DNA from 2 places in the Shewanella sp. HL-SH2 genome. Region 2 is predicted to be linked to the other one. Evidence: predicted binding sites of a transcription regulator. Region 2 holds the regulator's gene; the other holds the start of a gene.

Region 1 (7,800 bases), 650 kb from region 2:
GAAATTCGTGTTTCAAAAAATGGCCACTCGGCTTCCATTTCACGCAGTAATGCTAGTTCATCACGCTGAATAGCGTCATTGAGTGCTTCACCTGCACCTAACCAAGCTGGCAACATTAAGCGGTTTTGTGACCAGGCAAATATCCAAGGAATAGCACGTAAACTTTCAATGCCTCCATCAACTTTGCGTTTAGCTGGGCGGCTACCTAATGGTAATTTACCCAGTTCAACTTCTGGTGTTGCTGCACGGAAGTAAGGCACAAAATCCTTTTCTTCACGTACGATACCGCGATAATGCAGCACAGATTCATCGGCAATCCGCTGCATACAATCACGCCAAGCTTTTTTCGGCTCAGGTGGCGGTAATAAAGTGGCTTCCATTACGGCTGAGGTATAAAGCGCTAAACTTTGTACCGCTAATTTTGGTAAGCCAAATTTAAAGCGGATCATCTCACCTTGTTCAGTCACACGGATACGGCCATCTACTGAACCCGGCGGTTGAGATAGAATGGCTTTGTGAGCAGGCCCGCCCCCACGTCCAATTGAACCCCCACGGCCATGGAACAACATCAGTTTGACGTTGGCTTTATTACACACTGCGACTAACTGCTCCTGTGCGCGATACTGCGCCCAGGCAGCGGCCATCACACCGGCGTCTTTAGCTGAGTCAGAATAACCAATCATGACTTCTTGCATGCCTTTGGTGTATCCACGATACCAATCGATATTCAATAAAGACTCAATACAGCTAGCGGCATTGGTTAAATCTTCTAAGGTTTCAAATAATGGCACTACGCGCATTGGATGGCTGCAACCAGTTTCTTTTAATAACAATAAAACAGTCAACACATCTGATGGCTTACCCGCCATTGAAATAACATATGATCCCAAAGACTCTTTAGGCTGTTTGGCAATCAGTTCACAGGTTTTGATGACTTCAGCAACATCTTCGCTTGGCTGCCAATTAGCCGGAATTAAAGGACGACGATTAGTGAGCTCGCGCAGCAAGAATGCTTGCTTTTCATTTTCATCCCAGTGATTGTAATCACCTAAACCTAAATAACGGGTCAGCTCGGCAATCACATCGCTGTGACGAGTAGAATCTTGGCGAATATCCAAACGCAGCATATGAATACCAAAGCTGGCTAGACGACGTAAAATATCGAGCAGTAATCCATTGGCAATCAATTTCATGCCGCTGTCACATAAACTGTTATAAAGCAGTTCTAATGGCGCTTGCAGATCCGCTTGTTGCCAAATCAGTTCACTGGTATCAACATCAGGAAAACGACCTTCAAGTCGAATGTTCAAGTAATCAATTGTTTTACGCAGTTTACAACGTAATTGGCGTAACACTTCACGGTATGGCTCATTGCTATTGTTAGTGAGTTCAAGCAGTTCTGGCGTTGCTTGCTCCATAGATAATTCACCGACTAAGGCAACGATGTCTTTTAAATACAAACGTGCAGCAGCATGACGATTTCGGTCTAATACTTCTTGGGTGACTTTGTGAGTAACAAATGGGTTGCCATCGCGATCGCCGCCCATCCAGCTAGAAAAGCGAACAGGGGCGATATTAATCGGTAATTCTTTACCTGTGCGCTGCTCTACTTGATCATTTAACTGACGTAGAAAGTCGGGAATAGCCTGCCATAGAGAGGTTTCAATCGTGCTTAAGCCCCAACGAGCCTCATCTACAGGTGTTGGACGCTCGCTACGAATTTCATTGGTGTGCCAAATTTGGGCAATCAATTGACGTAAACGTAAGTTGTTTTGGTTGCGCTCACGGTCTGACAGTTGGCTGTTTTCTTGATCTGTTAAACAATCGACAACCGCAGCATATTTTTGGATCAGAGTACGACGAGATATTTCAGTTGGATGAGCAGTTAACACTAAGTCGATTTCTAATTGCTTCAAGCAATTAATCACATCATTTTCATCTAAATCAGTATTAAGAATGCGACCAAGCAGTTGCTCTACTGGGTCTGGCACACAGACTAACTCATCGCAATTACGACTTATGGTGTGGTATTGCTCGGCGATGTTAGCTAGGTTCAAAAATTGGTTAAACGCTTTAGCAAACGGCACTAATTCTTCATCTGGAAGTGAGGTCAACAATGCTAACATTTGCTCGCGAGAGGATTCATCGCCTTTGCGTGCCTGTTTTGCAAGAATTCGAATTTGTTCTACTTTCTCAAGAAATGCATCACCAAGATGGCTTTGCATTGTCTCACCTAAAATTTGGCCTAAATGTCCCACATTCGATCTCAGTGAGGCATACATATCTGCCACTTGCTCTGCCATACATACTCCAAAGTAAACTCGGTTAAACTTGTACTACTTATCTATCACAATAACCATCGTACAGTATTCGGTCAATACACAAACACCGCGTTTGGTAATTTTATTTCGTTAAAAAATTTCAACAAAAGCGGTTTTAACGGTTTTTTGGTTGAAAATTACTTAATGCATGCGTGATAAATCATCTTTTTGATCAATTCTACTGTCGGCGTGAGATATTCTAAGCCAATAAACTCATCGGGTTGGTGGGCTTGATTAATACTCCCAGGTCCTAAAACTAAGGTTTGGCAGCCTAACTTATTAATGTAAGGCGCTTCGGTTGAGTAGTTAACTACCTCAGCTTCATGGCCTGACAATTCAGCAACCAGTTTTGTCCATGGGTTGTCTGCTTTACCGGCAAACGATTCAGCGCCTGGATATAAAGTGCTGATACTAATACTGCCAGGGTACTCTTTACTGATATCACTTAAATAATTCAGCACCATGAGTTCAAGATCGGCCAATTCCATTCCTGGTAAAGGACGAATATCTAAGTGTAAATCACAACAACCACAAATGCGGTTAGCTGCATCACCACCGTGAATATGGCCAAAGTTCATTGTAGGGTAGGGAACGGTAAAAGCATCTTCGCGATAGTTTTCACTTAAATGCTGTTTAAGTTTCAATAACTGGCCCATGACTTTATGCATTACTTCAATGGCGTTTAATCCGCGGGCGGGGTCAGATGAATGACCACTGCGGCCAATAACGCGAATACCTTGAGCTAAGTGCCCTTTATGCATATACACAGGTTTTAAGCTGGTGGGCTCGCCTATTACCGCATAATCAGGTGCAATTGCCTTTGAGTCGGCAAATGCTTTGGCACCACTCATAGTGGTTTCTTCATCGGCACTGGCAAAAATAGTCAGTGGGCGTTTAAAGTCTGCTAGAGGCATGTCTTTTAGCGCTTCAAGTACCAAGGCAAAAAAACCTTTCATGTCACAGGTGCCTAAGCCGTACCAACGATTATCTTTTTCTATTAACTCAAACGGGCTTTGGCTCCAACGACCTTCATCAAAAGGTACGGTGTCTGTGTGGCCGGCTAATAATAAGCCACCTTCCCCTTGGCCAATGCGGGCTATAAGGTTTTGTTTATTGCGTGAGTCTGCAACCGTAGGAGTTTCGCAGCTAAAGCCTAACTCGCTGAACCAATCTTGTAACAAGGCAATAACTGCATGGTTACTCATATCTTGCTCTGGCTCAAGCGCGCTGATAGATGGTGTGCCAATTAACTGTGTAAAAGCACTTTTTAGGTCAGGTAGTGTACTCATTAGTTGTCCTGTGTCTGAAACTATTAAAATACTTATTCAATAATATTGCATAAAAATTATTGTGTGCTAGTCTAGCAAACAGATGACTAAGGCACTACAACTAGAATGTAAGCAATGATAATAAATATGTGTAACTTTACTGTTAAATCCAATATACCAATAATCAGCAAGAACTTCCTGCGACGATAGTTCTAGATTAGACGTCCCCCGTCTAAATGTACTATGCTAACACTTCCATTTATGACAACAAAAGATAACAACATAATGAAAAATATCGCAATTATTGGTGCCAGTGGATACACAGGTGCACAAATTACGTCTTTGATAAATGCTGACGCTAATTTATCGGTTCAGGGGTTGTATGTGTCTGAGGGCAGTTTAGATAAAGGGCGTAAGCTAGCTGATCTTTACCCAGTGTATAGTCATATGCCTTATGTGCTTGCTCCATTAACTGACGAAGCTAAAGCGACAATTATTGCTGAAGCAGATGCCGTAGTATTGGCAACAGAGCATTCAATTAGTTTGGAATTAGCCGCTGAATTTTATAAAAAAGGCTTAGCTGTATTTGATTTAAGTGGTGCATATCGTTTTGCTGATGTCGCGCAATACCCTAAGTGGTATGGCTTTGAACATACTCACCCAGACGTACTTGCAGATGCAGTTTATGGCTTAGCTGAATGGAATAGCGAGCAAATTAAGCAAACTAAAATGATTGCCGTGCCTGGCTGTTACCCAACAGCATCATTAACCGCACTAAAACCTTTGAAGCCTTTGCTTACTGCTGCTTACCCAGTAATTAATGCGGTAAGTGGTGTTACAGGAGCGGGACGTAAAGCGCATTTACATACCAGTTTTTGTGAAGTCAGCCTGACACCTTATGGTGTATTAGGTCACAGACATCAGCCTGAAATTGCCACGCAATTAGGCCAAGAAGTGATATTTACCCCGCATTTAGGTAATTTTAAGCGTGGCATTTTGGCCACAATTACCGTGCAGTTAAAGCCTGGGACCACAGAAGCGGATGTCGCTAAAGCCTATAGCGTTTATGACAGCTCACCGATTGTGACGGTTAAGCATAATCAATTCCCTAAAGTAGACGATGTGGTACTGACACCAAACTGTCATTTAGGTTGGAAATACGACGAAAACAGTGGTTATTTAGTAGTTGCCAGTGCGATTGACAACTTAATGAAAGGTGCTGCAAGCCAAGGTTTACAGTGCATCAAAATCCACTTTGGCGTTTAATCACTAAATAAAACAAGGATAAAAAAATGACAACTAATTCTGTTTTAGTACTTAAAGTGGGTGGCGCATTACTGCAAACCGAAACCGGTATGGCTAATTTAATGTCAGCAATTAAAGACATGACCGCAGCAGGGCAGAAAATTGTTTTAGTTCACGGTGGTGGTTGCTTAGTCGATGAGCAATTAACGGCAAACGGTAAAGAGATTATCAAGCTTGACGGTTTACGCGTAACCCCAGCCGATCAAATTGGCATTGTAGTAGGCGCATTAGCGGGCACATCGAACAAAACCTTACAAGCAGCAGCAGCGAAAGCGGGTGTTGTCAGTGTAGGCATGAGTTTGGGCGATGGTAATGTGGTTAAAGCGAACATTAAAGATGAGCGCTTAGGACTAGTGGGCGAAGTGACCCCGAATGACGCTAGCTACTTAAACTTTATTTTACAGCAGGGCTGGCTGCCGATTTGTAGCTCAATCGCCATTTCAGATGCCGGCCAAATGCTCAATGTTAATGCAGACCAGGCAGCAACCGCATTGGCCAAATTAGTTAACGGTACTTTAGTGCTGTTATCTGATGTGTCAGGCGTGTGGGATGCGAACAAGCAAGTGATTAAAAGTTTAAATAAAAGCCAAATTGATACCTTAATCGCTGAAGGCGTGATTGAAAAAGGCATGAAAGTCAAAGTTGAAGCCGCTTTAGAAGTGGCTCAATGGATGGGCAAGCCGGTTTTAGTTGCTTCTTGGCAAGATACTGAACAGTTAAAAACATTAGCACAAGGTGGGTCCATTGGGACCCAAATACAGCCTTAATGGAGTAGTTTATGAAGCACCTGTTGTCGATAAAAGAGTTATCTCAAACTCAGTTACTGGATATTTTAGCGCTAGCTAAAAAAATTAAAGCCAACCCAGCTGAGTACCGTCGCGCTTTAGATGGAAAAAGCGTTGTGATGCTTTTTGAAAAGCCATCACTGCGCACCCGAGTAAGCTTCGATATTGGCATCAACAAGTTAGGTGGTCATTGTTTGTACCTTGACCAACAAAACGGTGCTTTAGGTGAACGCGAATCTGTGGCGGATTTTGCCACTAATATTTCATGCTGGGCCGATGCCATTGTCGCTAGAACATACCTGCACAGTACAATAGAAAAATTAGCTCAGTACGGAAGTGTACCTGTTATTAATGCGTTATCTGATTTATATCACCCATGCCAGGCATTGGCAGACTTTTTATCATTATCAGAAAAGTTTGATGATGTTAGTCAGGCGAGATTAGCCTATGTAGGGGATGGCAATAATGTCACCCACTCATTGATATATGGTGCAGCTATTTTAGGCTTAACCATGACAGTGATTTGCCCTGAAGGGTATTTTCCTGATGCATTGGTGGTTACCGAGGCACAAGCTTTAGCAGCACAAAATGGTGGTAAGCTGACATTATCTACTGATATCAATCAGATTGAAGGCCATGACGCCATTTATACCGACACCTGGATTTCAATGGGTGATGAAACCTCTTTAGCTGAAATTAAAGAGCGCTTTAGCCCATACCAAGTTAATGCAGCATTAATGACTAAAGCGGGTGCAAAATATTTTATGCACTGTTTGCCTGCTCACCGTGGTGTTGAGGTAACTGATGAAGTTATCGATGGCAAAGGTTCATTAATTTTAGATCAAGCGGAAAACCGTATGCATGCTCAAAATGCAGTATTGGTCACCTTATTAAGTTAGTCTGATGATTAAGTCAGTAATGCCATTGGCGTTATTCATATATCAAAATATACGTAATCGATTGTAGGAAAATAAACATGTCTAGTGCAGTGAAAAAAACCGGCGTTAAAAAAGTCGTCCTCGCTTATTCAGGCGGGTTAGATACCTCAGCCATCATCCCATGGTTAAAAGAAACCTATGATGATTGTGAAATCGTGGCCTTTTGTGCCGACGTAGGTCAAGGCGAAGAGGAATTAGTGGGCTTACACGAAAAGGCCATCGCTTCAGGGGCATCAGAATGCTACATCGTTGACCTGAAAGAAGAATTTGTTGCTGATTATATTTACCCAACTATTGCTACCGGCGCGATTTATGAAGGCACTTACTTGTTAGGTACTTCAATGGCGCGTCCAATTATTGCCAAAGCACAGGTTGAGATTGCCCGTAAAGTCGGCGCAGACGCCGTATGTCATGGTTGTACCGGTAAAGGTAATGATCAGGTACGTTTTGAAGGCTGTTTTGCTGCCCTAGCACCGGATTTAAAAGTGATCGCCCCTTGGCGTGAATGGGAAATGCGTAGCCGTGAAGACTTGCTTGCCTACTTAGCTGAGCGTGATATTAAAACCAGCGCATCGGCGACTAAAATTTATAGCCGTGATGCTAACGCATGGCATATTTCCCATGAAGGCGGCGAGTTAGAAGACCCGTGGAACGAGCCATCAAAAGGCGTGTGGACATTAACTGTTGCCCCAGAAGATGCGCCGAATGAGCCAGAATATGTGTCGCTTGCGGTTAAACATGGTCGTATTACCCATGTTAACGATGAAGCACTAACGCCATATGCAGCATTAATGAAGTTAAACGACATTGCCGGTAAACACGGTGTAGGCCGTATCGACATTACTGAAAACCGTTTAGTCGGCATGAAGTCACGTGGTTGTTATGAAACACCCGGCGGCACTGTGATGTTTGCGGGCTTGCGTGCCATTGAAGAGTTAGTACTGGATAAAACTAGCCGTACTTGGCGTGAGCAGATCGCTGCCCAAATGTCGCATTTAGTCTATGACGGTCGTTGGTTTACGCCTTTATGTAAGTCACTTATAGCTGCATCTGAGTCGCTAGCTGAATCAGTAAATGGTGATGTGGTGATCAAGCTTTACAAAGGCCAAGCTACACCAGTTAAAAAACGCTCACCAAACAGCTTGTATTCAGAAGCTTTTGCTACCTTTGGTGAAGATGAAGT
Region 2 (7,800 bases):
CGACTATGGCAAAGCACTTGTTCACTTCTGAATCAGTTTCAGAAGGTCATCCAGATAAAATCGCCGATCAGATTTCTGATGCGGTATTAGACGCAATACTTGAGCAAGACCCAAAAGCTCGTGTTGCGTGTGAAACCTATGTCAAAACAGGCATGGTATTAGTGGGTGGCGAAGTGACCACTTCTGCTTGGGTTGATATCGAAGAAATTGCTCGTAAAACCGTGCGTGACATTGGTTATACTCATTCTGATATGGGTTTTGACGCTGATTCCTGTGCAGTTTTGAATGCAATTGGTAAGCAATCTCCTGATATTAACCAAGGTGTTGACCGAAGCGATCCTGCTGAGCAAGGTGCTGGCGACCAAGGATTAATGTTTGGTTATGCGAGTAACGAAACTGATGTGTTAATGCCTGCACCTATTACTTATGCGCACAAATTAGTTAAACGCCAATCAGAAGTACGTAAAGACGGCACCTTACCTTGGTTACGTCCTGATGCAAAAAGCCAAATTACCTTTGCTTATAACGATGGCAAAATTGTCGGTATTGATGCGGTTGTGTTATCAACCCAACATAAAGAAGAAGTTAAACAGGCTGATTTAATTGAAGCTGTGATGGAAACCATCATCAAACCAGTATTGCCTTCACACTGGTTAACTAAAGATACTAAATACTTTATTAACCCTACTGGTCGTTTTGTTATTGGTGGTCCTGTTGGCGATTGTGGTTTAACCGGTCGTAAAATCATCGTAGATACCTATGGCGGCATGGCTCGTCATGGTGGCGGCGCTTTTTCGGGTAAAGATCCATCAAAAGTTGACCGTAGTGCGGCTTATGCTGCGCGTTATGTGGCTAAAAACATCGTCGCTGCTGGGTTAGCTGATCGCTGTGAGTTACAAGTGTCTTATGCAATTGGTGTTGCAGAGCCGACTTCAATTAGCATTGAAACATTTGGCACAGGTAAAGTATCAGAAGAGCTACTGATCAAGTTAGTGCGTCAACATTTCGAGTTACGTCCATATGGCTTAACTGCAATGTTAGATTTGGCTCGCCCTATCTACCAAAAGACTGCGGCTTATGGCCACTTTGGCCGCAGTGAGTTCCCGTGGGAAGCAACTGATAAAGCTGAAATTTTACGTGCTGATGCAGGTTTATAATCAATACTGTTAGCCTAAATTAAAAAACCGCCGTTAAGGCGGTTTTTTATTGTCTGCATTCCAAGAACCGTTAAATCTAAACGTCGCAAAAATGGAGCGCTAATGTAATCGGCAATCAGCAGTGATCAAAATGAGCGCTTTCGACGCACATAAAACCGATTTGCTGCATGGTCATAATCGGTACAGTGATTGTGTTCACGACTTGAATATTGCTGCCTTGTACATCTATGGGATCAATTAGGCTAAATCCTACTTCATATTGATTTATCTTGCCACAATCTATCCAGCAATAATCCATCTCATGACATTCATTATCACAGCCATCACTTTCTTGATTATCACTTAACCCTAACCACTTAATGGCATAACGCGGTGTCGAGTGAACCGTGTTATTGGTGATTAATATTATCTCAGCGGCATGATATTTATATTGATGTTGCGCTAGCACAGCGACAACTAATTTGGCGTTATCGAATGCACTCAAACGCAATCCAAGATAAGGCGCAAACAACTCATCAAATTTAGGCGGTATATTCAGCATTTTTATCTCAATAAATCACTCGAACTAACAAGTAAAAATCACGCTGTTGAAAACTAAAGAAATCGACAACTTGCATATCGGCATATTGAGTATGGGCACTGAAGGAACGGCTATTATCTTCAGCAATATAGGCAACTAAATATCTAACCTTGCTGCTCACCGCCTCGGCAATATGATTAACTAAGTGAGCAAAAATGCCTTGGCCACGATACTGTTCAGCTATCCATATTGGTCCATATTGACAACTATTGGTTTGAGTAAGCGCTAATTTAACACCATCACGTTCAATGTCTAATTGCGGCAGCTTTTGAATTATTTTTTGGTACAGTGCTTGTTTAGCAAAGAAGTCCCATTTAGCAGCAATAACGTAACCGACAATCTGCTGGTTATCTAGCGCCAGCATGATCCAATGTTGATTGATTAATAAAGTCACTTGCGCAGCCGTTAAAGCCTGCCCTTGAAGACTGGGATCAAACTGGCCTAGCTCAGCATTAACATGGGTGCGTTCTAGCTCGACTAACTGCGAGACATCCGCGAGATTGGCTTTGCGATATAGAATCACTCTTTTTCCTGCGGCTTGTCGGATGGGGAATTTTCAGATTTAGGTGCTTCAGCTTTATCACTTTCAACTGACGGAGGCTTAGCTAAAGCAGTATCTTGTTTTTTAGCCCATTCGATGACTAATGCTACAGGATAGGGCGTCATCATTGTTAAACCTAGGCCAATAATGCTCGCCACCATCAACATTCCCTGAGCACGCTGGCTAGATTCGGTAAAAATCAGTAAATAGCTGCCAGCAAATAACAGTAATGACCCTAAGTAATGAAGCCCTTTTAACCATTTAATCATATCGATTTCTCACTAATAGGCCGATGACGTGTTATCACTTTGACACAGTATCAAGTAGAATAGCTTCAATTGAAGCAATTTAGGCAAATACAGTAAACATGATAAAGCATTTTTTAGGCGCCGCAGCAGTTATTTTTTCATTAAGCGCATGCCAAAGTTATTCAGATATTGATAACACCACAACACTTGTTGGCCAGTGGCATATTGAATCCGTGCTGTCAGAACCAACTATTGATTACAGTCCTGCAAAATTAGTTTTTTCTGACAACGGTCAGTTAACAGGCAACACTAGTTGTAATCCGTTTATGGGTCAATATTCACTTAAAAATGATTTGCTGACGCTTTCACCCGCGGGCTCAACTCGCAAAGCTTGTATCGAAGCACTTATGGTACAAGAACAAAGAGTGATGCAAGCACTGCCTTTAGTTTATAGCGCCAAGCTTAATCAAAATAAGTTACGTTTAGTCAATAAAAGCGGCCAAACCATTATGGTGCTAAGCAAATTAAACAAATAGCTTAACCTTCCCAACTTGTGACTAAGTAAACTATTTACTACACTTCACACAGTGCTTTAAATTGAATTTATATTCACAAAAAATGGATTTTTCTTGACTCAAGATTCATTTCTATTCAAAATGTAGCGTTTTTTTGAATAACAACTATAAGAAGAAAATACAATATGCCAACCAATAAAAATCAGGATGATCTGGTCAGAACATTTAAAGCAATCTTAAAAGAAGAACGCTTTGGCAGCCAAAGTGAAATCGTTAATGCGCTTCAGGCTGAAGGATTTGGCAATATTAACCAATCTAAAGTATCGCGAATGCTGAGCAAATTTGGCGCAGTAAGAACCCGTAATGCCAAACAAGAAATGGTTTATTGCTTACCTGCTGAATTAGGCGTGCCAACTGCAGGCAGCCCGCTGAAGAATTTGGTACTTGATGTTGACCATAACCAAGCAATGATAGTGGTACGTACCAGCCCTGGTGCCGCCCAGTTAATTGCCCGGTTATTAGACTCAATAGGCAAACCTGAGGGTATTCTAGGCACTATTGCCGGTGACGATACTATCTTTATTAGCCCTTCAAGCATCAAAACAATTGATGATACGCTTGAAACGGTTAAGTCTCTGTTTAACTTCACTGAGTAACTGCTTAGTTATACTAAAAAGCAGCTATTGGCTATCATTGAATCCCGAAATATCAATGCTTGCCACTAAATACCTAATAAAAAAGCAATGCTTTGGCATTGCTTTTTTATTGGGTATTTTTGTTAACAGCGACGGCTAATAATCATTATTAATGACAGCTGCTACTCATCTACCGTAGACATTACTCTTCTTCCCACTGGGTGAGAAAATCCAGTGAAGGTGCAAAAAAAGATGACCCGGTTAATGCTTTAGTAAACAGCATTAAATGGTCATGGTTACCATGCCCATCACCATAAATCATGCTACGTAGCATTTGCTCAAAGTTATCAGGTGTCTTGCAGCTAGAGATAAACATAAGTCCCTGCTCTTTAACTGAGCCGTATGGCATACTTTGACGTAAAATTTCCATAGTATTGCCATCAGCATCTTTTAAATTAACCCGTTTGGTATGGCTGGTTAACGGCTTATCGGCAGATTCATATTCAATATCATCTTGTTTAGTCCGGCCGAAAATATCTTCTTGCTTCTTAACAGGCAAACGTTGCCACTTACTTAAATTGTGAGCAAATTTCTGTACATGGATATAGCTACCTGACTTAAATTCAGGATCTTCCTCTGCCACCAAAGCAACCTGTTGACGATGACGACCTTTAGGATTTTCAGTACCATCAACAAAGCCAGTTAAATCTCGGCTATCCATAAAACGGAAACCGCGCTCCTCATCAACCAGCTCAACCAAATCTTCAAACATTTGGTTAATTTCATTGGCTACCAGGTGCAAAATATCGAAACGATCACAGCGAATATGAACAAATAAATCATATTCGATAGCCGGTGCATCACGATTCCCCTCATTCATTGCTGGGAAAGGTTTTAACAGTGCGGGGCGGGCCTGCGGATAATATGTATCCCAAAAATTAGCCCCAATACCAACAAAGCCATTAAAGGCACTATCAGCATATTGATCTGTTAGCTCATAGATATATTGCGCTACATTAGCAATCGAAGGACGCAGTTTATCTTCAACGCCGTCATTGGCATTAAACATCAAATAAATACTATGTAAATTACCTTCAGCACATATCCCTAATTGCTCGCGCGGCATAACCTGATTATCCATATTGAAACAAACCACCTAGATTGTTATCGGAAAGGAAGACTTAAACTGAACGATTTAATTCAGTGTTCAATCAATTGAAACTCTTATAATCATCATAAAATAATTTTTCAATAACACAAATCAAAAAATAACCAAGGGGTGCGTTGGTGCAAATAAATTAACTTTTTGCCCTGGCGATAACTGTAATATTTGGCTTTTTACTTCCAAACAATGCTCTTCAACTTTGACCCAATAATGACAAACCGTTCCTAAAAACCTTCTATCTATGATAGTGGCGACGCCATTATCATCAGCAACCAGTTCAACTTGTTGCGGTCTAAGTAATAAGTGCCCTTGATAATCTACAGGATAATTTATAGCTGCACTACTTTGCAGTAAACCAATGGGTGATGATACTTGCTGACTATTTGTCACTCGTATTGGTAAATAATTACCAGAACCTAAAAACTCAGCAACGTAACGGTCAGTAGGGTACGCATAAAGATCTTCAGCCAAGCCGTGTTGAATAATAGCACCCTGCTTAAATAGGGCTAATTTATCAGCAAATACAAATGCTTCATCTTTGCTATGGGTGACAAATACAGCGCTGACATTACGCAGTTTCAAAATGCTTCTTATTTCAAGCATCATTTCATTACGCACTTGAGCATCAATGTTAGAAAAAGGTTCATCAAGCAAGAGTAACTGGGGTTCATAGGCCAGTGCGCGTGCAATAGATACACGTTGTTGCTGCCCGCCAGACAACTCATGGGGGTAACGTTGGCCTAAGCCGTTTAGCTTAACTAGCTCTAGCATTTCATCTAAACGCGCTTGACGCTCAATTTTATTCAAACCTTTGACGCCGAAAAGAATGTTATCGGCCACATTGAGGTGAGGAAACAAGGCATAATCTTGAAAAATCATCCCTACCCCACGCAGCTCACTAGGTATAAATATTCCATCACCGGTAAGGGTATTGCCATTGATTTGAATTGTGCCCTGACTAATCGGCTGCAAACCTGCAATAGCGCGAAGTAAGGTGGTTTTCCCACAGCCACTGGGACCCAGCAAGGCGACTATTTCACCTTGTTGCAGGGTAAGATTAAGCCCGTTTAAAATCACTTGTCCTTGGTAATCACTGAAGACATTTTCGATGGTGAGAGTCGACATATTAGCGAGTATGCTCCAATGAACGGTTAAGATAAATCAACGGAATAAGTCCAACAAATACAATTACAATAGCTGCCAGAGCGCCATGCTCGAGCTTTTCATCAGACACAAATTGGAATACATAGGTCGCTAGATTTTCAAAGCCAATTGGCCTTAATAATAGCGCTGCGGGCAACTCTTTCATACTTTCAATGAACACCAGTAGCGCACCAGCCAATAAGCCCTTGCGCAATAATGGCAAATGAACACGCATTAGTAGCTGTATAGGCTTTTGGCCCATAGTAATACTGGCCATATCTAACGATGGTGATATGCGCTTATAACTGCTCTCAAGGCTACCAATTGCTATCGCTAAAAAACGCACCGTGAATGCAAATACAATCGCAAAAACACTACCCGTAAAAAACAAACCAGGGCCGCGAGCGCCAAACCAGTCATAAATATCATTAACCGCAAAATCTAAATAGGTCAAAGGTACTAGCACACCAATAGCTAAAACTGTGCCAGGTAAGGCGTAACCAGTGCTACTTAAGCGTGATGGTAGAGAGTCTGATTGCCTAGGACTCACTCGACGTACGAACATCAATATTAAAGCTAATAATAAACATATTAAGCTAACGAGTACCGCTATGTACAAACTATTCCAGCTATATTGCCAAAAACGAGCATCCCAACTTTGGTCAAAATAATCGATGGCATAAGCGCTCAAAATTATAAAGGGTAATAAAAATGCAAACAGTAATAATCCACTGCAGTACGCCCAAGCTGCAAAAGATTTAATTCCTTTTAGTTGATACCTATCACTATCGCTAAGTGCTGATTGCTTTTGAAATAATTCTTGCTTGCGCCGGGCAAACCGCTCAACACCGACCATAGTAAAAATCACTAACAGCATAATCGCTGACAATTTGGCTGCCGCAGTTAAACTGCCATAGCCCAGCCAAGTGTCATATACCGCCGTGGTTAATGTTGGCACAGCAAAATAGCTTACGGTGGCGTAGTCGGCAGCGGTTTCCATTGCAACCAGTGCCACACCTACCGCCAACGCTGGACGTGACATAGGTAAAGCTACCCGCCAAAAGCTACGCCAAGGGCTAGACCCCATAATGCGCGATGCATGTAATAAACTAGAAGACTGCTCCATAAAAGCAGTACGAGCCAATAAATAGATATAAGGGAACAGCACTAACGATAACATGATCGCTGCACCACCTAGACTACGAATAGCAGGAAAATAATAATCGTGTGGAGAACTCCACTGAAACAAATCTCTTAAGACACGTTGTACAGGACCTGCATAGTCCAGCATATCAGTATAAACATAGGCGACTATATAGGCTGGCATAGCCAAAGGTAATAGCAATAACCATTGAAAATATCGACGCCCTGGAAAATCACAGCGGGCAACAAACCATGCTGCAGGTACGGCAATGACTAACGAGCCAATACCCACCAGTAGCATTAGCAATAAGCTGTTAGCAATATAGGTTGGAAGTACAGTCTCAAACAGATGCTTAAAAACAGCTTCATCGGGAAATGTGGCTTGCACTATTAATGCAATAAGCGGCAGTGTGATCACCGCCGCTATTAAGTAACCAGTAAGCGACCAGCTTCTGGATAAACCTAAAATCATAACAACTATCCAGTTAAATCAATACGGTGTAATCCTCGACACCGTATTGAGTGACAATGCAAAAACTGGCGTAATATCAATATTGATATTAAAGGTCGAATTTTACTTCATCTAGTAGCTTCACTGCCGCTTGATGATTTTCAGCCAATTTATAAATAGGAAGTGAATCTGCTTTAAATTCGCCCCATGATGCCACAAGTT

What was found. The regulator ArgR, encoded in region 2, controls arginine synthesis, uptake and breakdown. The targets are predictions, from matches to a motif close to ANTGAATANNTATTCANT.
Region 1: argC (N-acetyl-gamma-glutamyl-phosphate reductase) is a predicted target of ArgR. The motif match lies at 3,634-3,651, and genes of this name have one in related genera.

The regions. Positions count from the first base shown of each region.
Region 1 covers NZ_CP195035.1:756,295-764,094, forward strand. The annotation lists gene ppc (phosphoenolpyruvate carboxylase) at 1-2,303, opposite strand, end outside; gene argE (acetylornithine deacetylase) at 2,459-3,610, opposite strand; gene argC (N-acetyl-gamma-glutamyl-phosphate reductase) at 3,875-4,855, shown strand; gene argB (acetylglutamate kinase) at 4,882-5,661, shown strand; gene ACRWP9_RS03275 (ornithine carbamoyltransferase) at 5,673-6,578, shown strand; gene ACRWP9_RS03280 (argininosuccinate synthase) at 6,656-7,800, shown strand, end outside.
Region 2 covers NZ_CP195035.1:1,401,849-1,409,648, reverse strand. The annotation lists gene metK (methionine adenosyltransferase) at 6-1,157, shown strand; gene ACRWP9_RS06165 (hypothetical protein) at 1,273-1,698, opposite strand; gene ACRWP9_RS06160 (GNAT family N-acetyltransferase) at 1,706-2,260, opposite strand; gene ACRWP9_RS06155 (hypothetical protein) at 2,257-2,547, opposite strand; gene ACRWP9_RS06150 (META domain-containing protein) at 2,646-3,062, shown strand; gene argR (transcriptional regulator ArgR) at 3,227-3,697, shown strand; gene ACRWP9_RS06140 (Dyp-type peroxidase) at 3,879-4,817, opposite strand; gene ACRWP9_RS06135 (ABC transporter ATP-binding protein) at 4,938-5,966, opposite strand; gene ACRWP9_RS06130 (ABC transporter permease) at 5,968-7,599, opposite strand; gene ACRWP9_RS06125 (Fe(3+) ABC transporter substrate-binding protein) at 7,688-7,800, opposite strand, start outside.